DNA from 2 places in the Streptomyces sp. NPDC045022 genome. Region 2 is predicted to be linked to the other one. Evidence: riboswitches for the same ligand, from Rfam matches in the RefSeq annotation. Region 2 holds a riboswitch; the other holds the start of a gene.
The links. A riboswitch is a leader RNA that binds a small molecule or an ion and turns the genes downstream of it on or off. The one in region 2 is predicted to bind glycine.
Positions count from the first base shown of each region.

Region 1 (3,172 bases), on a different contig from region 2:
GCGAAGTCGGTGTCGGTCGAGGACACCTACGACGTGGACATCCACGACCGGCTGCGGGTCGGCCTGGAGGTGCAGCGGCTCGCCGACCGGTGCGTGCGGCGGCTGCGCGACGCCGGGCTGTCGGGGCGGACCATCGTGCTGAAGGTACGGCGCTACGACTTCTCGACGCTCACCCGCTCCGAGACGCTCAGGGGGCCCACGGACGATCCGGCTGTCATCAGGGAGGCAGCCGCGCGGCTGCTGGACTCCGTGGACACCACGGGAGGGGTGCGGCTGCTCGGCGTGGGGGTCACCGGGCTCGCCGACTACACCCAGGAGGATCTGTTCGCGCAGGCGGCGGGCGAGCGGACAGCGGGAGACCTCGCCGAGGACGTCGCACCCGAGGCCGTGGCCGAGCAGCCGGAGCCCGCCGAGCGGCAGTGGCGTGCCGGGCAGGACGTGCGGCATGCCGAGTGGGGCCACGGCTGGGTGCAGGGCAGCGGCCTGGGCCGGGTCACGGTGCGCTTCGAGACGCCGCAGTCGGAGCCGGGGAGGGTGCGGACGTTTCGCGTCGACGATCCCGCGCTGGAGTCGGTGGAGCCGTTGCCGTTGGTGCAGGGGGCCGACGTCGCCCACGCGCCCGCCGGTCCCGACAGCTCGACTGGTCACCGTCATGGTGCTGCGCCCCCGGCCCCGGGGGAAGCGCGGCACCGCGACGCCGCTGGTGGCCCGGAGATGCCGCCGCGCGCGGACGGCATGGACCGGAGTCAGGCTTCGGGCGGGCGTGCGGCCTGGGGCGGGGGGCGGCCTTCGGAGGGGAGTCAGGCTGCGGACGGGGATCAGGGGGCCGGTGGGAGACGGGAGGCTGCGGACGGGGATCAGGCCTCCTCCGAGCCCGCCAGCCTGCCGAAGTCGTGGTCGGGGAACGGGGGCGGTGGGGCCAGATCGAGACCGTAGTGGTGGTAGAGCTGGAGTTCCTGCTCGGGGGAGAGGTGGCGGCCCACGCCGAAGTCGGGGGCGTCCTTGATGAGGGCACGGTCGAAGGGGACCCGGAGGGCACCGTCGATCACTTCGCTCGGCTCGAGCGGGACGAAGGCGTCCCGGGAGAACAGGCCGGTGCGTATGGCCGCCCACTCGGGTACCCCGGTCGCGTCGTCGAGATACACCTCGTCGATGGTGCCTATCTTGGTGCCATTGCGGTCGAACGCCTTGCGGCCGATCAGGTTGCGCGGATCGATGTCGGTCTGCACGGTCCCTCTCCCTCCACTTGGTCGCAACTCATCCGTAAGCACTACAAAAGAGCACATTCCAGGAGGCGGCCACTCGAAGGCTCAGGCGTTGACCTCGCTGGTAGGCTGACAGCGGCTGCTGACCCCGTGCGGGAGAGTCCTCCGACCACCTCGGAGGCGCCGAAGGAGCAAATCCTCCCCGGAATCTCTCAGGCTCACGTACCGCACGGACGAGGTCACTCTGGAAAGCAGAGCGGGTGTCGACGGCTTCCGCTCTCACCGACGGTGAAAGCCGGGACCCTCGGGCGCCCGGTGAAGCTCTCAGGTCGAGATGACAGAGGGGGAGGCCGTTCGGGCACCCGCGCCGTGGTGCCCCTCGCAGGTCGCGTCAGACCAGGAGGCCTCCGCAATGACCGCCCATCGCATTCCGCTCTCCGAGCTCGAGCAGGGCATCCCCTTCGAGCAGCGCCACATCGGGCCCGACCAGGAGGCGCGGGCCAAGATGCTCGCGCAGGTCGGTTACGGCTCGCTCGACGAGCTGACCGCCGCCGCGGTCCCGGATGTGATCAAGAACGCCGACGCCCTGGACCTGCCGGGCGCCCGCACCGAGGCCGAGGTGCTCGCCGAGCTGCGCTCGCTCGCCGACCGCAACCAGGTCCTCGGTTCGATGATCGGCCTCGGCTACTACGGCACCTTCACCCCGCCCGTGATCCTGCGCAATGTCATGGAGAACCCTGCCTGGTACACGGCCTACACGCCGTACCAGCCGGAGATCTCCCAGGGCCGCCTGGAGGCCCTGCTGAACTTCCAGACCGTGGTCGCCGAGCTGACCGGCCTGCCCACCTCCGGCGCCTCCCTGCTGGACGAGGGCACGGCCGCCGCCGAGGCGATGGCGCTGTCCCGGCGCATGGGCAGGAACAAGAAGGGCCTGTTCCTGGTCGACGCGGACGCGCTGCCGCAGACCATCGCCGTCATCGAGACGCGCGCCGAGCCGACCGGCGTGGAGGTCGTCGTCGCCGACCTCAGCGACGGCATTCCGGCGGGGATCGCCGAGCGTGGGATCAACGGCGTGCTGATCCAGTACCCGGGCGCCTCGGGTGCCGTACGGGACATCAAGCCGGTCATCGACCAGGCGCACGAGCTGGGCGCCGTCGTCACCGTCGCCGCCGATCTGCTGGCGCTTACCCTGCTGACCTCGCCGGGCGAGCTGGGCGCGGACATCGCCGTCGGCACCACCCAGCGCTTCGGCGTGCCGATGGGCTTCGGCGGGCCGCACGCCGGCTACATGGCGGTGCAGGAGAAGTTCGCGCGCAGCCTGCCGGGCCGGCTCGTGGGCGTCTCGGTCGACGCCGACGGCCACAAGGCCTACCGGCTCGCACTGCAGACGCGTGAGCAGCACATCCGCCGTGAGAAGGCCACCAGCAACATCTGCACCGCGCAGGTGCTGCTCGCCGTGATGGCCGGTATGTACGCCGTCTACCACGGGCCGGAGGGTCTGCGGACCATCGCCCGCCGCACCCACCGGTACGCCACGATCCTCGCCGAGGGCCTGAAGGCCGGCGGTGTGGAGATCGTCCACGGTGCCTACTTCGACACCGTCACCGCGCGGGTGCCCGGCAAGGCCGCCGAGGTCGTCGCCGCCGCCCGGAACAACGGAGTCAACCTGCGCCTGGTCGACACCGACCACGTCTCCCTGGCCTGCGACGAGACCACGAACCGGGCCCAGCTGGGCGCCGTCTTCGCCGCTTTCGGCGTCGAGGGCGACATCGAGGCGCTGGACGCCGCGGCCGGGGAGGCCCTGCCCGAGGCGCTGCTGCGCACCGACGACTACCTGACCCACCCGGTCTTCCACGCCCACCGCTCCGAGACCGCGATGCTGCGCTACCTGCGCAAGCTCGCCGACCGCGACTACGCGCTCGACCGCGGCATGATCCCGCTGGGCTCCTGCACCATGAAGCTCAACG
Region 1 is NZ_JBWKIR010000022.1:9,804-12,975, forward strand. It holds gene AC07C1_RS30440 (DNA polymerase IV) at 1-936, shown strand, start outside; gene AC07C1_RS30445 (PRC-barrel domain-containing protein) at 858-1,229, opposite strand; glycine riboswitch at 1,349-1,443, shown strand; gene gcvP (aminomethyl-transferring glycine dehydrogenase) at 1,618-3,172, shown strand, end outside.
Region 1: it holds a riboswitch for glycine, as region 2 does, so the genes downstream of both, gcvP (aminomethyl-transferring glycine dehydrogenase) here and gcvT (glycine cleavage system aminomethyltransferase GcvT) in region 2, are expected to answer to the same signal.

Region 2 (3,172 bases):
CCGCTCGACCGCGCCGAGCAGCCGGGCGGTCGTACGGCGGTGGCGGCGGAAGGCATAGCGGGAGACGCCCCGGCCGCGCTCGCGCTGTCCCGCGCGGGCGGTCTCGGGGGTGACGTCGAGCAGCAGCAGATGCAGGGTGCCGCCGCGGCGGCGGGCCTCGCGGGCGAGCCACGCGCGCACCCAGGCCTGGGTGCCGCAGTCGTGCACGACGACACCCTCCTCGGTGCGCAGCGCGCGGCGCAGTCCGGCGTAGTGCGCGAGGCGGACCAGGGGGCGGTAGAGCGCGTACGGCAGGCCACGGGGCACGCGGGCCGCGAAGCGGTCGCGGGCGTCCTGGGAGTCGATGCGGCGGCCGGAGACCGAGCGGTCCATCAGCGTGGACTTGCCGCTGCCGGGCAGGCCGGTGACCACGACGACGTCACGGGGGCCGAAGACCAGGGCGCGAGGGCCGCGGCCGGCCCGGTCGCGCAGATCGCGGACGACCGGGACGGGGTGCTTCGCGCAGTGCTCGCGAGCGGGGGCGGAGGGCTGCTGCGGCACCGCGACGCCGGTCGTGGTGGCGGTGGCGGTGGCGGTGGCGGCATACGCCGGGGTCCTCTTCACCGTGATCGTCCTCCCCCTGTTGGCTCGGTCATACCCATGCCCGCTGTATGTAAAGAGAAGGTAATGGGACAGGGTCGGCTGTTCGGTGCGCGTACGGCCACAGGTCGGTTACAGATGCGGGCCCTGACGGGCGGGGGCGCGGCGTGCAATGATGGCCCCGCCAACTGCATACCGGCCGCTTGAATCCGCGCGGGAGAGTCCCCAGCCACTGGGGCGCCGAAGGAGCAAGTCCCTCCCTTGAATCTCTCAGGCCCCGTTACCGCGCGGGCGAGGCACATCTGAAAAGCGGGCCGCTGTGACAGTGGCTCCACCCAAGGTGCAAGCCGTGGTCGTCCCTGTGACGGTCATGGCGAACCTCTCAGGTTCCGATGACAGATGGGGAGGAACGTTCCTCGCCCGTCATGCCCTGGGAGACGACCGACCGATGAGCAGTACCGAACCCATTGAGCCGCGCCACACCGCCCTGGACGCGCTGCATCGCTCGCTCGGTGCGACGATGACCGACTTCGCCGGCTGGGACATGCCCCTGCGCTACGGCTCCGAGCGCGACGAGCACCTCGCGGTGCGGACCAAGGCCGGCCTGTTCGACCTCTCCCACATGGGCGAGATCACCGTCACCGGCGCCGAGGCGGCCGCCTTCCTGAACTTCGCCCTGGTCGGCAACATCGCCTCCGTCGGCGTCGGCCGCGCCCGCTACACCATGATCTGCCAGGCCGACGGCGGCATCCTGGACGACCTCATCGTCTACCGGCTGGCCGAGACCGAGTACATGGTCGTGGCCAACGCCTCCAACGCCCAGGTGGTGCTGGACGCGCTGAGCGAGCGCGCCGCCGGCTTCGACGCCGAGGTGCGCGACGACCGTGACGCGTACGCGCTGATCGCGGTCCAGGGTCCGGAGTCCCCCGGCATCCTGAAGTCGCTCACGGACGCCGACCTGGACGGCCTGAAGTACTACGCCGGCCTGCCCGGTACCGTCGCCGGCGTCCCCGCGCTGATCGCCCGTACCGGCTACACCGGCGAGGACGGCTTCGAGCTGTTCGTGAAGCCGGAGCACGCCGTGGAGCTGTGGCAGGCGCTGACCAAGGCGGGCGAGGGCGTCGGCCTGGTCCCGTGCGGCCTGTCGTGCCGGGACACGCTGCGCCTGGAGGCGGGCATGCCGCTGTACGGGCACGAGCTGACCACGGAGCTGACCCCCTTCGACGCCGGTCTCGGCCGGGTGGTCAAGTTCGAGAAGGAGGGCGACTTCGTGGGGCGCGAGGCGCTCGCCGAGGCCGCTGAGCGCGCCGCTTCCGAGCCTCCCCGGGTCCTGGTCGGCCTGGCCGCCGAGGGCCGCCGGGTGCCGCGCGCCGGGTACCCCGTCGTCGCGGGCGGCCAGGTGATCGGCGAGGTCACCTCCGGCGCCCCCTCCCCCACCCTGGGCAAGCCGATCGCCATGGCCTACGTCGACGCGGCCCACGCCGCTCCTGGTAGCGAGGGCGTCGGTGTGGACATCCGGGGCAGCCACGAGCCGTACGAGGTCGTGGCGCTGCCGTTCTACAAGCGCCAGAAGTAGACACTGGGCGCGGAACGTCCCGAGGACGTGACCGTGCGCACTTCCCCCTGCTCACGAGCAGCTCCAGCAGTCCCCCCTTCACCAGCACTCCCGCGCGTACAGGAGAATTCAGGCCATGAGCAACCCCCAGCAGCTGCGCTACAGCAAGGAGCACGAGTGGCTGTCGGCCGCCGAGGACGGCGTCGCGACGGTCGGCATCACCGAGTTCGCGGCCAACGCGCTCGGCGATGTGGTCTACGCCCAGCTCCCCGAGGTCGGCTCCACCGTCGAGGCGGGCGAGACCTGCGGTGAGCTGGAGTCGACGAAGTCGGTCTCCGACCTGTACTCGCCGGTCACCGGCGAGATCACCGACATCAACGAGGACGTCGTCAACGACCCGTCGCTGGTGAACTCCGTCCCCTTCGAGGGCGGCTGGCTGTTCAAGGTACGCGTCACCCAGGAGCCGGCCGACCTGCTCTCCGCGGACGAGTACGCCGCCCACATCGCCGGCTGAGGAGTCGTAGCCCCATGACTGTCCTGAACACGCCCCTGCACGAGCTGGACCCGGAGATCGCCGCCGCGGTCGACGCCGAGCTGAACCGCCAGCAGTCCACTCTGGAGATGATCGCCTCCGAGAACTTCGCGCCGCTCGCGGTGATGGAGGCGCAGGGCTCGGTCCTCACCAACAAGTACGCCGAGGGCTACCCGGGCCGCCGCTACTACGGCGGCTGCGAGCACGTCGACGTCGCCGAGCAGATCGCCATCGACCGGATCAAGGAGCTGTTCGGCGCCGAGTACGCCAATGTGCAGCCCCACTCCGGCGCGTCCGCGAACCAGGCGGCCCTGTTCGCGCTGGCCCAGCCCGGGGACACCATCCTCGGCCTGGACCTGGCGCACGGCGGCCACCTGACCCACGGGATGCGGCTGAACTTCTCCGGCAAGCAGTTCGACGTGGTCGCCTACCACGTGGACGCCGAGACCGGCCTGGTCGACATGGCCGAGGTCGAGCGGCTCGCCAAGGAGCACCGCCCGAAGGTG
Region 2 is NZ_JBWKIR010000023.1:45,668-48,839, reverse strand. It holds gene AC07C1_RS31240 (AAA family ATPase) at 1-603, opposite strand, end outside; glycine riboswitch at 784-875, shown strand; glycine riboswitch at 876-988, shown strand; gene gcvT (glycine cleavage system aminomethyltransferase GcvT) at 1,028-2,155, shown strand; gene gcvH (glycine cleavage system protein GcvH) at 2,271-2,648, shown strand; gene glyA (serine hydroxymethyltransferase) at 2,663-3,172, shown strand, end outside.